One region of the Desemzia sp. FAM 23990 genome, then DNA from elsewhere that is predicted to be linked to it. Evidence: riboswitches for the same ligand, from Rfam matches in the RefSeq annotation. Region 1 holds a riboswitch; each other region holds the start of a gene.

Region 1 (6,459 bases):
GAACTAGATTTGTATAAAAATGGCTTTCCAGAATCGCGGTAATTAAATTAATTGCTATAATTAAGCTTAGATATCTAAAGAATCCACCGTTTTTCTTCATTTCTTTGGTATAATGATTAAGATGATTTTTTATGAGAAGAGTAAGGTAAATAGAGTCAACTCGTAAAAGAAAAAGTATGCCGAAAAGAATACATAGGCTTACAGCAGAAAAGCCTGTGTATTTCTTTTTGTGTATTGCAGTAAATAGTTACACGGGGTGGTTTGTTGTAAGAGAGTAAGGAAAAGTATTTGTTATTAAGAAAATTATTTAGTTAAAAAAAGAAAAGAGGACATAGAATTGAACGAAAAAATATACGATAAGAACAGCATCAAAAAAATCAAAGGGTTAATGATTGGTCTTTTAGTCATTATCTTATTGGTAGGTGGATTTTTAGTGTTTTTTGAAAAAATCGAAAATGGTTATGTAGGGGTTCGTTATTCAATGAACGGCGGAGTGAGAGATCAAACGCTAAGCCAAGGGGTTAAATTTGTCGGATTGGATAAAGTAACTCAGTATCCTATTCGCTTACAGACGGTTAAAGCAGAGAAGTTGAATTTGGCTACGGAAGATGGAAAAGCTACCCATGTATCGATTACATATGCTTATAAAGTAGATTCAAAAAAAGTTTCTGATGTGTTTAAAGAATTTGGGAGCATCAGCGTAGAAGATATTGAAGCAAACTGGTTGAAGGCACAATTGCTGAAATCATCGCGTAGTGTCGTTGCTAGATATAGCTTGTTGGATGTAACGGGATCAAAATCAACAGAAGTTCAGCAATCGATTTTAGAAGATTTCACTAAAGCAGTTGAACCTAAAGGATTCTTGGTAGAAGACGTTGCTTTTGGAGTTCCAGATGTTGATGCGGAAACGCAAAAATCCATTGATGAGATCATCAAAGCGGGTCAAGAAAAAGAAAAAGCTCTCTTGGAAGCCGATACAGCCAAAACAAAAGCAGACAGTTTAGCTTACCAAAAAGTAAAAGCAGCAGAAGCAGAGGCGGAAGCCAATAAAAAATTATCTGAATCCATTTCTGAAGAATTGATCAAGTTAAAAGAAGTAGAAGCACGTTTAGAACATGGTTGGGTTGAAGTACAAACGGGTCAGGCAATTGTTGATACTAACGAGTAGGTGATAAAAATGATTTTCTTCTTAGGTAAACTTATTTTTGCAGCGATAGTGGTCATTTTAATAGGAAACTTATTGTCTTTGCTGTTTAAAAAAGATCCTAAACAGGAAGATGATGATTTGAATTTTTAAGGACTTGTTGCAAAAAGGGAAAAGGGATTCTTGTGGTTCACAACACAAGCTCTCTTTTTTTCCTTTCTTTTTTCTGCCACAGCTTTTATTACTTTATATTTCTTATCTTTATTCATCGTTAGTATTATCCTTTTCATGATTTTATTTTATCATTTTGGGACATTTTATGCTTCGACCTACTTAGGACATTATCACGTTCGAACGATAAATTCTAAAATAATAAAAATGTTTAGCTTGCCATCGATTTTCTTTTCAAGTATACTGAATTAACAAAATTAAATAGTTATTTAATCCGGAGAGCCTTTTAAAGGAGGCTGAGAGTGCTAGAAGCAGATTCGTGAACCTGATCAACTTTATTGTTGCGTAGGAAGATTATAATTTTTACTATACTCTTTTTCTGGATTATTAACTGGAAAAGGAGTTTTTATTTTGTCAAAAAAAGAATATGTCTCATACGGCAGTTGCGCAGTAGGTGTTCCTGGTTCAAAAGAAGGAATTGCCGGAATTAGATTCAACTTAGCCCCGATGTCTGATAACTTTGTCGACATTATCCTCTCTTCACTTGAAAATGTAGACACTTCTATGGTGTGGAGTGAAACTGATCCCACTTCAACGGTTTACCGTGGTAGAGAATCGGCTGTATTTGACGGCGTTCGAGCGGTATTTTCTCAAGCATATCATGATGATGTACATATGAGTCTTCATATGACTATCTCGAAAGGTTGCCCGGGAGATCACGATGCAGACTACACACTTGATTATGATGATAGACGTATCAATGACCGCAACAGCCGCAAAAGATCCTTCCCAGTTGTTGGTAAATTTTCGCTGTATCCAATGGGCACTGATAACTATATGTCACTTATTGAAGAAGTGGTTAACAATGGGATTGACCGAGGTGTTTATGCTGGAAGTGGCCATTACACGACTTACTTAAAAGGTGAAGTACATGATGTCTTTGATTATTTAGAATATGTCGCAGAAAGAACAGGCAAAGATGTTAGCCATTATATTATAGAAGCCTCTTTACTCTGTAACTTACCTGAGGGGGAATCATTATGAATAAAGAGCCATTGAAATTAAGAGACTTTATTTTTATGGGATTAATCTCTGTCGCATTTGGAATTGTTTATTTAATTGCATTGTATTTAGGAGCTGCTCTAACAACTGCTCTCACTCCAGCAGGTATTGGTATTTTAGGATATGAACCTTTTTACGGGATATGGTTTATGGCACCTGTTGTTGCTCTTTACGTTCTTAGACGGCCAAGCGTGGGTATTATTACTGAAATATTTGCTGCTGTTATAGAAGTTGTTTTGGGAAATGTTTTTGGTCCCATTGTTATAGTCAGTGCCTTTATTCAAGGTTTAGGTGTTGAATTGCCTTATATGTTTACGAAATACCGTCGCTATAATATGAGAAATTCAATGGTAGGTGCCGTTTTGGCTACCATTTTCAGTTTTATCTGGACTGCATTCAGAAACGATTATGCTTCACTTGAAATTTCTATCGTTATCGCTATCTTTGTTATTCGTTTAGTAAGTTCACTTATTTTTACTGGGTTTATTGCGCATAAAATTTGTATTGCTTTGGACAATACGGGGCTATTGAAATCTTATGGTGTCAGTCATGAAAAAGGGAAATAATCATGGACTTGTTGTTGAGCAATTAGAATTCAATCTAGAAGATAGCGTACACTTTTTGGATATAAGTTTTTCAATCAATCCTGGAGAAATTGTGCTTCTAGCGGGTGCAAGCGGATCAGGAAAAAGTACACTAGCAGGTGTTCTAACAGGATATTATCCTGAAAGTGGCGGCACATTAAAATCCGGCACAATTTCTGTTTCTGGACAAGACCTATTATCTATGGACAATCAGGAATCTATGAGGTATATATCTGCATCATTTCAGAATGCCCGACTAGCATTTGCTATGGAAAATCTCTATCAAGAATTAATTTTTTGCTTAGAGAACAAAGGTTTTGATCCTTCATTAATGGATGAAATGGTTAAAGAACACGCAAAGAAAACAGGTGTTACCGAATTGCTTGAACGTTCTTTTGATGTCATGTCTGGCGGAGAATTACAGCGAGCAAACTTTTCATGTTTGGAAATCATTGATCCACTCGTCTATATATTAGATGAACCATTTTCTAACTTGGATGATCAAAAAGCAAATGAACTTCAAGAAACAATTTTAGAACTAAAAAAACAAAATAAAATCATTCTAGTCATCGATCACCGTCTTGATAGGTGGAAATTTGTTGACCGAATGATGGTATTAAGTCGAGTGGGGCAACTTCTAGAGACAAACATCTCACTTGATCCACTTTCTACTAACAATCATCTCCTTCTTGAACAAGAAGGGTTATTGTCAGAACTAGAAAAACCTCTGCAACAAGCAGAAGTATCAAATAACTTGGAGCCGATTTTTCAAATCGAAAATATGACGATTGAACTAGGAGAATATAAAACAAAATGGCTGAAAAAAACGTGGCATCCTGACCGTATTTTATTAAAAAACGGCAACATGCACATTTATCCTGGAGAATTGATTGCGTTAGAAGGAAAAAGTGGGTCCGGTAAATCAACTATTTTTCAGACGATTCTGGGGGAATATCCTTTTGACGGGACTATGCATATGAAAGATTTAAAGTTTAATTCTAAGAATAGGAAAGAGTGGCTTTCTCACATTGGACTTGTTTTTCAAGATCCTTCTCTTCAATTTTTAACAACTTCATGTTTTGATGAATTGAATATTGGCGTGCAAGCTGTTTATCCTGAAAAGACTGAAGAAGAAACTAAAAAATTAATCACTAACCTCTTGAAACGCCATAACTTAGAAAATCATGCTTCTACTTCACCATGGCTTTTAAGTCAGGGTCAACAACGCCGATTGGCAGTGCTTTGTATGTTAATTAAAGGGCAGAGACTGCTACTCGTTGATGAACCAACCTATGGTCAAGATAAACAAAATGCACTTGAAATAATGAATAATTTAAATGAACTTAGGCAAGATGGAACGTCCATCATCTTCACCAGTCACGATCATGACTTAGTAAAGCACTATGCTGACCGTGGTTATCTATTAGAAAATCAAGAGTTAATTGAGGTGACCTATGATCGATCGCATTAACCCATTTATAAAACTAGTCACTGTTTTAGTCACCAGTTTACTCTTAATGTTCTCACCAGACTGGCGCCTCAATACGTTTATAAGTGTGATTGTTCTCTTACTTCTATTTACGAGTAAAAGAGTTCAATTAAGACAAGCATTAAAAATCATTCTTCCAGCTCTTTTCTTATCATTTGCTTTCTTCATTACAGGATGGCAGTTTAGTCATACTGGCGGTACTGACATTAGTCTATCCGCGCAGTCAACACGTTTTGTTGTGGAAGATGCTACATTTTTAAATGGGCTACGATTAGGGACACGTATCTTTTCTTTCGCAGTACTTGGTTTATTAACAGCATTGACTATCTATCCAAATGAGTTAATTGCTAGTATGGTTCAGCAAGGAAAGTTATCGAACAGTCTATCTTATGGTGTTTTGGCATCTGTTTATCTAATCCCTTCAATGAGGGAAAATTATTCACAAGCAAAACTAGCTTATCAAGTTAGACAAATTAAATTGAGGAAATTTGATTATAGACCCATGATTGGACTCCTCATTCGGTCTATACGTTGGTCTGATGCATTAGCAATGGCAATGCATGCAAAAGGTTTTTCTGAAGAACGGACCCATTACATTCAAACTAAAGTGAAGTGGTATGATGTTGTTTTTCTCATTACGCTTCCACTCATGACGTTAATCGGGTTGGTATACCTCAGACTCCTATAATTTAATTAAACCTGAATAATTCATAGTTTCTCAAAAATGAGTCAAAAACCTTGTTATAACAGTTTATTTTTTTTGGTTCTATAATAAATACGGTTGATGGATAATTTTTCCACCAACCGTATTTTTTCGTATGTAATGAAAAAAGAACGTATCTCCGATATAATTTAATCGCCAAACCAAATTAAAGGAGATACGTCCATATGCAACAGTTTATCGCAAATACACTGCAATTAAAAGACAAAAATATTTATTTTGATGGAGAAACCGTTGAAGAAAAGATGTATAAAGATCGACGCTCGTTGTTTTATCATGCTCAGTTATCCTATATCCCAGAAAGATATCCTGGATGTGGGACTAAAAACGAGCACTATTCTATTGTAAAAAATGGCACTAGAACATCGCGTCTAACGTTAATGCATGTGTCTGGCCTACCGGCCTACTTAATGTTAAAGAAACAACGTTTCTTCTGTAAAAAATGCCTCTCTGCTTATACTGCTCAAACAGCTATTGTCGATCAAGACTGCTTTGTCTCTACTCGTGTCAAGCAACACATCGCCGATCAAGCAACGAAAATAAAATCTGTGAAAATGATTGCTGAAGAACATTCGGTATCTTGGAATACGGTGCATCGCGTCATCACTCAAACGGCTGAAAAACTAAAAATTCGACCGGTTTCTTCTTTGCCGGATCACCTCAATTTTGATGAATTTAAAAGTGTCAACTCGGTTAAATTTTCGATGAGTTTTATTTATTGTGATGCGCTGACCCATAGGGTTGTAGATGTTGTAGCGAATAGACAAAAAGGTGAGTTATTGCGTTATTTCCAACGGTTCTCATTACCTGTCCGAAAAAAGGTAAAGACGGTAACAATTGATATGTACGAACCTTACATCCAATTAATTCCTGCTCTCTTTCCCAATGCAGCGACTATTTTTGATCGCTTTCTTATCGTTCAGGCTTTAAACAGAAAGCTAAATAAATGCAGAGTAACCCCCATGAATGAATACCGCTATAAAGACGGCCGTCTTTATAATAAATATAAAAGATACTGGAAACTGCCTTTAAAATCTGAAACCCTGTTAACTTCTTCCAAGTATGCTAAGTTTAAACTTTTCGATTACTTAACCAATACGCAATCTATTGTGGATTACTTAATGTCGTTAAATGAAACTTTAAAAGAAACATATACTGTCGTTCAAAATTTGCGTTACGCTTTAACAAATAATCAGAGGGAACTCTTTACATATGTTCTCAACCAAGCAAAAATCAAACCCATTTCAAGAGGATTGCAACGGGTACTCAGAACGTTGAGAAAATACCT
Region 2 (6,459 bases), on a different contig from region 1:
CACAAAATGTGTGTTGAATCACAATGGGGTAGCTGTTGGAGGATTGAGATTGCCTTTAGTAGAATGTACGCCTGAAGAAAAAGAAAGTATCTTAGCAATTTGTTATCCATAAAAGTATCAACAATGTAATGAAAGAAAACCAAAGAGGTGAAGTAATGAGTAAAGTTAAAATCATTCCACTTGGTGGCGTGCGTGAAAATGGTAAAAATATGTACGTTGTGGAAGTAGATGAAGAAATTTTTGTTCTGGATTGCGGATTGATGTATCCAGAAACAGAATTATTTGGAATCGATGTTGTCATTCCAAATTTTGATTATTTAGAAGCAAATAAAGATCGTGTTACTGCAGTGTTCTTAACACATGGACATGAAGATTCTATAGGAGCTTTACCGTATTTTCTGCAAAAATTCAATGTGCCGGTATTTGGTACTGAATTAACAATGGCGTTAGCTAAAATGAGTGTCGAAGAAAAAGGACAAGTGGCTCATTTTGATGATTACCATGTAGTCGATGAGCATACCGAAATTGAATTTGGCAACGCAGTAGTGAGTTTCTTTAGAACCACTCACTCTATCCCTGATTCTGTCGGAATCGTTGTTAAAACGGATGAAGGCAGCATTGTCTATACAGGAAACTTTAAGTTTGATCAGAGTGCTAAACCGATGTATAAAACAGATTTAAACCGCATCAGCGATATCGGCAGAAGCAATGTATTGGCACTGTTAAGTGATTCTAGTGAAGCTGAAAGTCCTGTTGAAAATGTGAGTGAATTGAAAGTTGCTGAAGAAGTATTGGATACTTTCCAAAATACAAATGGACGAATCATTGTGGCCGCTGTGGCCAGCAATATTCTAAGAATCCAACAAGTATTGGACGCAGCACATCGTTCCAATCGTAAAATCTTTATTACCGGAAAACATTTGGAAGAGATTGTCGACAAAGCATTAAAATTAGACAAATTGCAATTGCCAAGCGATGAATTGATCGTTTCTGTAAAAGAGATTGAAAAATACGAAGACCAAGAAATCGTTGTACTTGAAACAGGGAGCACCGGCGAACCGATCCAAACCTTACAACGTATGGCAAAAGGCAAGCATCCGCAAGTGAATATCAAAGAAGGCGATCTAGTTTATATCGTGACTAGCCCTTCAAATGAAATGGAAGTTACAGTAGCCACTACTGAAAATATGGTTTACCGTGCTGGTGGAGAAGTGAAACAAATCACCGATAATCTGAAAGCTTCTGGACATGCTACACCGAACGATCTGAAGTTGATGATTAACTTGATCCAACCGAAGTACTTCATCCCTGTAACGGGAGAGTACCGTATGTTAGCAGCTCATGCTGACTTGGCTCATGAAGTAGGGATCTCATATAAAAATATCATTATTCCTGGCAAAGGAGATATCATGGAATATTCTCATAACCGCTTGACAATGTCTGGTCAAGTAGAATCTGGGAATACTATGGTAGACGGTATTGGAATCGGGGATATTGGAAATATTGTCTTGCGTGACCGTAAGCTATTGTCTCAAGATGGGATTCTGATCGCTGTGGTGACAATTAATCGTAAAACAAAAGAAATTACGTCTGGTCCACAAGTCATGACTCGTGGTTTTGTATACGTCAAAGAAAATACGCAATTGATTGAACAAAGCAGCGAAATGGTCCAAAAAGTCGTTGAAGAGAACTTACAGCAAAATGAATTTGAATGGGGAGCTTTGAAGCAAGACATCAGAGACTCATTAAGCAAATTCTTGTTCGATAAGACACGCAGAAGACCGGTTATCTTACCGATCATTATGGAAGTCAGCAATTCAAAACGCAGAAGATAAATTAAGGCATAGGCTAGGACATTTGTCCTAGCCTTATTTAAAACCCTTAATGGGTCGTTCAAAAAGTGGTTCTACAATATTTGACGTTGGTAAGTAAAAAAATTAATTCTAAACTTTTTAGAAGCTCATTCCTAGAAATTTATGGAGGACTATGGGGTTGCTTGTAGCCATGGAAAAGGAAGCAATGGGAATTACTTAGCGTTAGGCTTTAGCCGTTACGCTAAGTTTGAAGCTTGCAAGTCTTGAGATGTGGTTTTCAGCTCAAGGCGGTCCCATGGCGGTCCATAAGCAACCCCATAGGCTGGAGGAAATTTCTCTACCAACGCTAGAAGATGAAGAACCCAAAAAGTTTAGAGAGGACAAAATATGAAAACAGACCTTCAAAAAGAGATTTTAAAGCAGACAGAACAGTTTGTCTTTCAGTTATTGAAGAAAGACGCTTCCGGACATGATTGGTGGCATATTCATCGTGTACGTAATCTAGCCTTGCAAATGGCAGCTGAAGAACCCGGGGAAGTAGATGCTTTTATTTGTGAGATGGCTGCATTGCTGCATGATGTCCCAGATGAAAAATTAAATGAGACACCTGAAGCAGGAGAAAAAAAATTAACCGATTGGTTGAATCAGCTATCTTTAACCCACGCCGAAAAAGAGTCTCTTTTATTTATTGTGCTGAACTTGTCCTATAAAGGTGGAACCAATAAAATAGAGATGACTTCTATAGAGGGAAAACTCGTGCAAGATGCAGATCGGTTAGATGCCATTGGAGCAATCGGTATTGCCAGAACAATGGCTTATTCGGGTTCCCGTGGTCGGTTGATTCATGATCCTTCTAAAATGCCGAGAGAAGGGGTATCTTACGAAGAGTATCGATCTGGAGAAGATACAGCGATCATGCATTTTTATGAAAAATTATTAAAGTTGAAAGACACGATGAATACTCAAACAGGAAGATCTTTTGCTGAAAACAGACACCAGTTTATGGAACAGTTTTTGCAAGAATTTTATTTGGAGTGGGATGGGTTGAAGTAATCAGAGTATTGCAAATCAGAGAAATTAAGAACGTTTCAAGAGACATTTATTAGTCCTGTCTGTTATTCTTATACTGAAAAAGAATAATGAAAAAGGCAAGGTGAAGGGCTATGGAAAAGATAATTCTAAGAGAAGCGGTTATAGAAGATGCTCCAAAATTAGAAAATTATGCCATTGATTCAAATTCTTATATTGTTAAGCCAATGGATGCTTTAACCGAGAGTATGCATGAAACTGAAAAACACCCGATTTTGATTTTAAAGGGGCAGGAATTGATTGGTTTTTTTATCCTTCAACTTGGAGTAGGGGTGTCCACTTTTACAGACAATCCAAAAGCAATTCTATTTAGAGCACATTCGATTGATTTGAATTATCAAGGAGAAGGATATGCTAAAAAGTCTTTAGAACTGCTGCCCGACTATGTGCGCTATCATTATCCCATGATCAACGAAATTGTGTTGTCTGTCTCTATAGACAATATCAGCAGTCAAATGCTGTATATTCAATCAGGTTTTTCAAATACTCAACAACGGATCAACATAGGGGACAGTATAGAATTTGTATTAGCTAAAAAGTTAGACTAATCAAATCGTTTCAACCCGGAGAGCAGTATTGACAAGGGTTGAAATATTCGGTATAGTGAATAGGTAAAAACTGAATGAACGTCCATCACAAAGGGGTGCTTTTTTAAGCTGAGATTGAATCGATGATTCTGACCCTTCGAACCTGTTCGTTAGCACGAGCGTAGGAATTGTGACAGAGCACAAAAGTATGTAGTCTAATTACTCAAGTGATCTCCTCCTTTGTTGTTTGGCATTGTTCAAATTATAAAGGAGGTTTTTTTATGCGCAACAAAAAGTTTGGTGTGTGGATAGAAGGGACGATTATAGCTGCTTTAGCCATTGTATTATCGCTTATCCCAACAAATATCGGTCCGTCTTTTACAGTTTCATTAGGGATGGTGCCTCTCACGCTTTATGCGTTTAGGAGAGGTTTTGTTCCAGCAGTTTATGCTGGTTTTTTATGGGGGATCTTGCATTTTGTAATTGGTAATGCCTATATTCTAAGTCCTTTACAAGGATTTATTGAATATTTTATTGCCTTTGCCTTTGCAGGTTTCGGAGGATTATTTGCTGCTAAAATCCATTCGCTCAGTCAAACCGATCAGACGGTTAAATTGAATCTGTATATTGTTCTGGGAACATTTTCCGGTACGATGGCACGGTTCTTCTGGCATTTTGTAGCAGGTTATTATTTCTGGGGCAGCTACGCACCAGAAGGGATGAGTGCTTTATTGTATTCTTTCGTGACACAGATTTTGAGTGGAGTAATCACAGCGGTCGTAGTCAGCATCTTACTGATAGCGATCAAAAAAACAGCCCCACAATTATTTTCATCCGCAACACTTTAATACAAGATCAAAGGACGGGATATTACTATCTCGTCTTTTTTTGAAGCTAAAAAGGGTTGTCGGTCAAAATTATGATTGACTTTTTTTTCGACTAGTACATACTAAATAAGTAATGTTATCCTTTTTAGGAGACTGCATCAACCAACCCATAAGGAAGTGAAGCACATATGACAAAAAATAAAAGTGAAAGAAAGAAATCCCAGTGGAGTACCGTGATTCTTGTAATGGGAGGTTCAGCAATTGTCGGTTTAACAATTGGCTTTGTTGCAGGAGTATTTTTGGAAACTGATGCAATTGAATTAAATTTAAGTCTGTTGTTTATTGGGTTCATAGCTTTTTTTATCAGTTATTTGATACATATTTTACTTCATGAAATGGGTCATTTGGTATTTGGGTTGATGACCGGCTATGCTTATGTTTCTTTCCGAATAGGTTCCTTGACATTTGTCAAAGAAGAAGGAAGTATCCAACAAAAACGAATGAACTTACCTGGTACAGGAGGGCAATGTTTGATGTCCCCTCCTGCATATAACGAGGGTGATTTTCCATTTGTGTTATATAATTTAGGCGGAGTTTTAGTGAATGCAGTGCTTTCTATCGCACTATTTGGGCTAATCTTTAACGGTGTATTTTTTTCACCTGTCTTGACGATAATTTGGAGTGCTTTTGCATTGGCAGGTTTGTTTACAGCAGCAACCAATGGAATTCCGATGAAAATGGGAGGCATACCAAATGATGGCTACAATTTGTATTTGTTGTTAAAAAATCAGAAAAATAAATACGCTTTTTACACCCAACTCAAAATAAATGCTTTGATGACACAAGGAAAACGAGTGAAAGATATTCCGCTAACAACTCTTCAATTAGAAGGAGAAAAAGACTATTCCAATCCTTTAAAAGTCGCCATGTATTTATTGGAATATAACTGGTATATAGATCAGTTGAAATTTGAAGAAGCGAGACTATGCTTAACAGCTTTTGATCCGTATATAGAAGAAATGTCAGTGTTATATAAGAATGAATTAACTTGTGAACGCTTGTTTTTAGAGTTGATTCAAGATGCTGACCCGTTCATAGTGAAGAAATTTTATACCAATGAATTACAGAAATACATTAAAATGACGACTTATTTGCCGAATAAGAAACGGTTAATGATGGCTTATGAAGCTTTCCATCAACGAAATTACTCTAAAGCTATAGAATATTATAATGAATTGCAGAAAACCGCAACTATGTACCCTGTAAAAGGCGAATCAGCTATGGAACGGATGCTGGGAGAGTGGATAAAAGAAAAAATGTCCTTTCTTACTATGGCTGATGAGAAAAAAAGAGTATGATAGCTAAGGTGATGACACGACAAGTCGATATCTATGTGTTCAATGAGTAGTGTTTTTATTTGAAGAATAAGAATGTTGGAAAGAGATGTGAGCTTTAATGAACTACGTTTTTTATTTTATTTCATTGTTATTAACGGTCAATACTGTATTTGCAGCTGTTACAGTGTTTCGAGAAAAGAGAGATATTGCAGCTACTTGGGCGTGGTTGCTGGTATTAAACTTTTTGCCGGGTATAGGATTTATCATTTATTTTTTTATTGGCAAAAAGATCTCCAGAGAAAAGATTTTTGATATACAAGCTCAAGAAAGTATCGGTATGCCAGAGTTGGTGGAAGCTCAGAAACAAATGCTGATCGAAGAAGAAAAATTGTTGTCTAGCCAACAGTCCACTGAGGATTCGAAAGAAATTACCAGTTTGTTTTTGGAAAGCAGCGAATCCATGTTAACAAAAGGAAATGTCGTAGAAATGTTTACAGACGGCAAAGAAAAATTTAAATCGCTGATTCGCGATATTTACAAAGCAGAAAATCATATTCATATGATTTATTACATATTTCATAATGATCAGATAGGAAATATGGTGTTGAAAGCTTTAGAAGATAGAGCAGCAGCAGGCGTAGAAGTCTTGGTCATTTACGATGCATTAGGCTCTCGCGCTTTGAAACTGGCTTCATTTAAAAAATTAAAAGAATTAGGCGGACAAGTCGAGACCTTTTTTGGATCAAAATTGGGCTTGATCAATTTTCGAATTAACTTCCGAAATCATCGCAAAATTGTCGTTATCGATGGAAAAATCGGGTATATCGGCGGCTTTAATGTAGGAGACGAATACTTGGGCAAAGAC
Region 3 (6,459 bases), on a different contig from region 1:
ATCATAAAACGTTTTAGTAAATACTTTTTCATCCGACACCTCCGAAAGTTAGTTAGTCACCTTTATTCTTAGCTGCGTTACATAACCCGTATAGTTCCTCCTCTCTTAAAAAATAAAAAGCCCTTCGCAATGAAGGGCTTAAATCTCGTTAAGCCCTCGTAAAACGCAAATGAGGACTCAACTAATTGAATAGTTAGAATCCTGGGCTAAATCAATAAAATTAATAAGACAGTATGAGTGTTACATGTTGGGCACACAGATTCATTTTTTTGCTGCATCATTCGTAACACTCCTTGTCTTTTATTAAAGTAAACCTACTTTAACCGTATTAAATGAGAAAGTCAACCAATAAAACTAATCTAACTCACATTTTTATATCCGTGTTCTAATAGTTATCGCTTTCATTAGTAAGGAACCAATCTTTCTTTTGCATCAAACAGTTGCTTGTTTTTTAGAAGAAAATATAATGTATAACGAAATTTAGGAGAGAATGAACGGACAGAATTTTTTTTAGGTAGAGGTGTGCATCGAACATTTAATACATAAAATGTATTTTTATTCTACAGAAAAGGCCCTGAAAACAATTATTTGCTGAACCTTTTACTTATATAAGCTAAAAAATTCTACTCTTTCTCTATTTTTCTGAATGATTCCTGCGTTTTCAGCCATATTTTTTCTGATGTTTTTTCTTCATCTGGAGATAATCCGCATCTTCTCTGACGGTTTTCCATTTCTCCTCAAATATTGCAGCTGACTCTGCTTTTTCTTCGTCAATCGTTCTTTCTTTTATTTCGCCATCTTCATTGTATTTCCTTCCACCTTTATAATTTGCGTAACGCCTTGATCGTGTATATCCCATCTGAAGAAATTTTCTGGCCATGTCCATTCCAACAAAATCCTCAGCTTTTTTATAATCTAAGTACATCTGGTAAATTTTTTCAGACGATTCTTTAGCGAGTTTGGGAGTCTTAAACCGCCACTGCGGAAGTATCTCGCTCTTGTAAGGCTCTACCAGCAGCACACCTTGCTCTCCTCTTCCCACTCTATACAATTCTGGCTGCTCGCGAAAGTTTATATGATCGAAGTCAAGATCGTAGTCGAAAACCATTTTCATCACCTCTTGAATTTTTTACTGCCTCTGATTAAAGGTTTCATCATAGCAAACATTACTCTACTTGTTCATTCTAATCAATTAACTTGTCTATTCGTTTAGAAACGGAGACAATAAAACGCAAGTATCTTCTATTCATTTGAACTGGATTTAGATTATTTAATCAGAATCAAATAAAAAAAAGACAGGTCTATCAAAAGTTTAAAACTTTTGATAGACCTGTCTTTTTTCGTGTTATGCCGGCTGCAGGATTTGAACCTGTGACCTCCGCGTTACGAGTGCGATGCTCTACCAACTGAGCTAAGCCGGCGAACGGTATAATTATTAAACTTGGTTAGGATGACCCGTACGGGATTCGAACCCGTGTTACCGCCGTGAAAGGGCAGTGTCTTAACCGCTTGACCAACGGGCCTGATAAGCATTTGAGTGATAAGCACAAAATGAATTATATAAAATATTTTCTATAATGTAAAGAGAATAAAGCCTTTTTTGCATCTTTTTTAATTTTTTTTTAATAGTTATTCATTACTGCTTTGTTTTTTGAATGTTTAACACAAAAACTCTAAAATCGATCTCGTTTTAGACTATTACTAAAAAGATCGATTTTAGAGCCTAGCTCATCTTTATTTCGCTATAATATCTTGATATTTATCAGATTTCCGTTCAAATAAACTTACTACATACGGACACACAGCAACCATTTTTTTACCTTCTGTTTCCATTTCTTGGACTGTACGATCTACTAATTGTTCAGCAACGCCTTGCCCTCTTAAACTTGGGTCAACAAATGTATGATCAACCAGTACTTTATCTTCACCGGAAGGTATATAGGTAATTTCTGCAATCATTTTTCCACTTTCGTCATTTTTATAAAAGCGATTATCCCCTTTTTCAAACTCCATTGTTCTTCCCCCTTTCTTCAATCAATGTCATTTTAGCATTTCTTATTTACTGCTTCCAGTTTGTTCATCCTTTTAATCCTACTGCACAAGAAAAATATTTTTGCATCAGCTGCTTTTTTGCAACTTTTCTACTGTCTGTTTTAGGTCTTCACTGCCACAGATAGCAGATATGACGGACACCCCATCTGCTCCCGAAGCACGAATTCCAGCTGCATTTTCTTCCGTGATACCACCAATACCTACTATTGGAAAAGTACCAAACTGTTTTCGTATCGTACGTATGCAGTTCAATCCTACTGGGGAGGCAGCATCTTTTTTAGACTGTGTTGGATAGATTGGGCCAATTCCAACGTAATCTGCTCCATTAACTATAGCCTGTTCCATTTCTTCAACATTATGGACTGAAACACCTACAAGGTTTCCTTTTACTCTCTTCCGAAAGGCTGTCAAGGCTAAATCATCTTGTCCCACGTGTATACCATCAGCATTTAATTGTATAGCAAGCTCAACATCGTCATTGACAATAAAAGGTACTTGGTACATTGCACACAATCTTTGACATGCTTTGGCAAAATCTACATAGGCTGAACCAGTCAACGCTCCTTTTCCTTTCTCGCGTAACTGAAAACAGGTTATCCCTGCCTGCAAAGCTTCTTCGAGTGTTTTCAATGGGTCTTTTTTGCAATTCACTGTACCCATGACAAAATAAATAGTTAAAATACTTCTATCCATTTACTTCTACCTCACATATTCCTTGGTTGCATTTGTAAGCAAAGTGGTTCGTCGGCCCATGACCGTGACCAATATAAAGCGGTGTAGAAACAGCTAGTTGAATAAATTTTTTCGCTTCAACGATCGCTTCTTGCATGGATAGTCCTTTCGCTATATTGGCTGTTAAAGCAGCAGAAAATGTACAGCCTGTCCCATGTGTATCTTTTGTTTTCACACGATTGGTGGTCAATTGAAAAGACTGCTCGCAAGTGTATACTCTATCAATTGCCTGTTCTTCTTCTAAATGTCCACCTTTGATGACAACACATTGAATACCCATTCGCAACAGTTGTTGTGCTGCTTTTTCTATATCTTTCGTATTTTTAATACGAATACCTGTCAGCACTTCTGCTTCTGGGATGTTTGGGGTGCAAATGGTGGTATAGGGAAACAGCTTTTCTATTAAAGTTTTTGCTGCTGATTCTTGCAATAGCTTTGCTCCGCCTTTTGCAATCATCACCGGATCAACGATAAGCGGTATATTTTGTTTTTTTAGGATTTCAGCTACCCCATCAATTATTTCAACTGAAAACAACATCCCCGTTTTGATAGCTTTTACTGAAAAATCATCTAGTACAGTTTGGATCTGTTGTTGCACAAAATATGGCGGTACTTCATAAATATCATGTACACCCAGTGTATTTTGATCTGTTAATGCTGTAATGGCTGTGGTCCCAAATACCCCTAACTCTTGAAATGTTTTTAGATCTGCTTGAATCCCAGCTCCCCCGCCTGAATCTGATCCTGCAATCGTTAATGCAATCATTGTCCTGCCTCCGCTATCTTTTGCAGAGCATTCATAAATTGTACAGCGAATGTCCCCACTTCATTTCCACTCTGTTCAGCAGCTTGTTTATACGCTTGTAGAGTGGTAGCTAATTGATTGAATGAGGCTTCTTTTCCACTCGCAAGCGAAGCTGTACAAACAGCGCTTAATAAACACCCCATACCTGTAATACGTGTAGCAATTTCGTTGCCTCCAGACACGTATCGCTCTTCTTGACCATCCGTTAAATAATCGGTTTCTCCTGTGACGATGACTTGACAGCGATACTTCAAGGCAATTTCTCGCGCTACTTTGGAAACAGGCATCGCCCCTATGCCGCTGTCCACTCCTTTTTGATGCCATTCTTTACCTGCAATTGCGGCTAGTTCTCCTGCATTGCAGCGGATCAAATCAACCTGCATTCTTTTTAAAAGTTGTTGCACCACTTGTTTTCGATAGCTTGAAATACCGATTCCTACAGGATCCAGTACAACAGGAACTCCTAACTCATTTGCTTTTTTTCCAGCTACCAACATCGTTTGGATAGTGCGGTCATTTACGGTACCGATATTGATCAATACTCCTTGAGCAGCTGTCACGACATCAGCAACCTCATTCACTTCATCCGCCATAATAGGAGAAGCTCCGATAGCAAGTAATCCATTAGCCATAAAATTTGCCACCACATAATTAGTGATACAATGGACTAAAGGAGCTGTTTGTTTGACTCTTGATAACATTTATTACACCCTTTCCTTGGTTTCTCTAGCTTATTCAAATAGGCTGATCTCAATCCTCCTTTATAGAACGTGAGCACAAAAAAAGGCTCTACAAATATGCAGAAGCCAAAAAAGTGTATAAGAAACTCACTATTTGCTCCCTACGTCAGTATGAACTAACAGGTTCAAAGGGTCAGGTTTTACCTTCTCAACACGACTGTGTCCCCCCGCAATTAAGCGTTTTACAAAAGAAAAAGCTCCCCAAATAAAATTGGAGAGCTCAGTACGAATATAGTCGTTAGAATACATATGTACGATTGTGCTCCCTACGTTAGTGTTAACTAACAGGTTCAAAGGGTCAGGTTTTAACCTTCTCAACACGATTATGTCCCCCTGCAAAACATTTAATTACTTATAAGTTTACTATAGATAATAAATTTAATCAATCACTTTACTGTCTTTAATACACCGCTTATCGTTCTCTTTTAAAGTATAAAAGCCTCATTATTTGTGGTCTTAAGATAGCAGTGTTAAAGTAATCATAACTAGAGAACCAATCAGAGAGAGGAGTACCTTTTTATGAAAACTATCGCGATTAAAGAATTTGGGTCAGCTGATCAATTAAGAGAGATGGAAATGGAGAAGCCTTCTATCAAAGATGATCAGGTATTAATTGAAGTTCATGCTTTCTCCATTAACCCCGTTGATTGCAAAAGACGTTCCGGTAAAATGGGCGGCAAACTTCCTATGGTGCTTGGTGGTGATGTCGCTGGTATCGTAAGTGAAATTGGTACAAATGTCACGAATGTAAAGCCAGGTGATCGTGTATTTGCTAATGCATCCAAAACTTACGCTGAATATGCCCGATCTCGCGCCGAAGTAACGATTAAAATCCCTGATAAACTCTCTTTTGTGGAAGCAGCTGCAATTCCATTAGCTGGACAAACCGCTTGGGAAGCTTTAATAGATAAAGGACAATTAAGGGATAATGAAAAAGTCTTGATTCACGCAGGGGCTGGCGGAGTAGGCTCATTGGCTATACAAATTGCTAAACATTACAAAGCTTACGTTATTTCGACAGCCAGTGAGAAAAACAAAGCATTCCTTACTTCTCTAGGCGTGGACTATTTCATTGATTACAACAAAGAGGATTTTGAAAAAGCAGTCAGTGATGTCGATCTCGTACTAGACCCTTTAGGAGGCAAAACTCAAGAAAAAAGTTTCACTGTTCTAAAAAAAGGCGGGCGCTTAGTTTCCTTAGTACAAGAACCGGATGAAACTACATTAAAAAAATTAGGGATGATAGGAATTATTTTCAGTATGACCCCCACAAGCGAACGCCTGCAAACCTTAGCTGATTTACTTACCAGTGGAAAAATCAAAGCCATAGTCAGTCAAACTTACCCTTTTACAGAAGAAGGGGTACGTAAAGCACATGAACAAAGTGAAACAGGTCATACAAGAGGAAAAATCGTGATTAAAGTAAAATAAACAAAAAGATGGAGTCAAGAATTTTTCTTGACTCCATCTTTTTGTTTATTTTTATTGGTTCTCATCTAATAGATCTTTTTCAGAATCATAATCTAAATCGTTGAGAGTTTCATCCAACTTATCTGCAGGAATCGTTTGATCTTCATTAGGTTCTGCTGATGTCCCATGAACGTTTCCATGCGGAGCTTCCATTTCGTCAGAATATTTTTCTTTTAAGTCCTGAGCTTTCTCTTCGCCGACCTCTTTCCATTCCTGTGCTTTTTCTACTCCTACTTCTTTCCATTCTTGCCCTTTTTCCATTCCAGTATCTTTAACGTCGGTAAATTTATCCTTAATATCCGAACGTAATTCTTTCCCAGACTTAGGCGCAAATAACAAGGCAACTAGTGCACCTGCTAAAGGCAGAGCAATCATTTTAGCCACTTCCATATGTTTTACCTTGGCAGGCATCGCCTTAGTAACCCCTTTAGCAAGTTTGGCTTTGGTCTTCATACTTGGTTTAGCCATATGGTGCATATGGTGTGTGGAAGGTAAATAGTCTTTCGCTGTATCGTATGCATCTTGAGCATAATCGGTTCCCATGTCCATCAATTTTGTTAATTTCATACTATTCGTGCTCCTCTCACTTCTTGTTTTTCCTGTATTCCTATAAGTGTTTACATGATTATCATATAACAAATATAGAATTCTCTAAAGTAA

The links. Region 1 has a riboswitch for thiamine pyrophosphate ahead of ACEN4I_RS06675 (YkoF family thiamine/hydroxymethylpyrimidine-binding protein). Riboswitches for the same ligand answer to the same signal wherever they lie in the genome.
Region 2: it holds a riboswitch for thiamine pyrophosphate, as region 1 does, so the genes downstream of both, thiT (energy-coupled thiamine transporter ThiT) here and ACEN4I_RS06675 (YkoF family thiamine/hydroxymethylpyrimidine-binding protein) in region 1, are expected to answer to the same signal.
Region 3: it holds a riboswitch for thiamine pyrophosphate, as region 1 does, so the genes downstream of both, thiM (hydroxyethylthiazole kinase) here and ACEN4I_RS06675 (YkoF family thiamine/hydroxymethylpyrimidine-binding protein) in region 1, are expected to answer to the same signal.

The regions. Positions count from the first base shown of each region.
Region 1 covers NZ_JBGQQW010000013.1:4,723-11,181, forward strand. Annotated here, with positions in the region: gene ACEN4I_RS06665 (SPFH domain-containing protein) at 389-1,168, shown strand; TPP riboswitch at 1,581-1,684, shown strand; gene ACEN4I_RS06670 (hypothetical protein) at 1,651-1,845, opposite strand; gene ACEN4I_RS06675 (YkoF family thiamine/hydroxymethylpyrimidine-binding protein) at 1,823-2,359, shown strand; gene ACEN4I_RS06680 (ECF transporter S component) at 2,356-2,943, shown strand; gene ACEN4I_RS06685 (ABC transporter ATP-binding protein) at 2,927-4,432, shown strand; gene ACEN4I_RS06690 (energy-coupling factor transporter transmembrane component T family protein) at 4,416-5,138, shown strand; partial or broken gene ACEN4I_RS06695 (ISL3 family transposase) at 5,339-6,459, shown strand, end outside.
Region 2 covers NZ_JBGQQW010000004.1:36,812-43,270, forward strand. Annotated here, with positions in the region: gene dapA (4-hydroxy-tetrahydrodipicolinate synthase) at 1-112, shown strand, start outside; gene ACEN4I_RS02305 (ribonuclease J) at 156-1,835, shown strand; gene ACEN4I_RS02310 (HD domain-containing protein) at 2,202-2,867, shown strand; gene ACEN4I_RS02315 (GNAT family N-acetyltransferase) at 2,978-3,451, shown strand; TPP riboswitch at 3,533-3,635, shown strand; gene thiT (energy-coupled thiamine transporter ThiT) at 3,712-4,278, shown strand; gene ACEN4I_RS02325 (hypothetical protein) at 4,446-5,615, shown strand; gene cls (cardiolipin synthase) at 5,713-6,459, shown strand, end outside.
Region 3 covers NZ_JBGQQW010000012.1:65,551-72,009, forward strand. Annotated here, with positions in the region: gene ACEN4I_RS06575 (ABC transporter permease) at 1-32, opposite strand, end outside; gene ACEN4I_RS06580 (DUF4385 domain-containing protein) at 662-1,108, opposite strand; tRNA gene ACEN4I_RS06585 (tRNA-Thr) at 1,349-1,421, opposite strand; tRNA gene ACEN4I_RS06590 (tRNA-Glu) at 1,452-1,523, opposite strand; gene ACEN4I_RS06595 (GNAT family N-acetyltransferase) at 1,735-2,013, opposite strand; gene thiE (thiamine phosphate synthase) at 2,119-2,745, opposite strand; gene thiD (bifunctional hydroxymethylpyrimidine kinase/phosphomethylpyrimidine kinase) at 2,738-3,550, opposite strand; gene thiM (hydroxyethylthiazole kinase) at 3,547-4,290, opposite strand; TPP riboswitch at 4,411-4,508, opposite strand; TPP riboswitch at 4,576-4,674, opposite strand; gene ACEN4I_RS06615 (NADP-dependent oxidoreductase) at 4,849-5,760, shown strand; gene ACEN4I_RS06620 (YtxH domain-containing protein) at 5,812-6,366, opposite strand.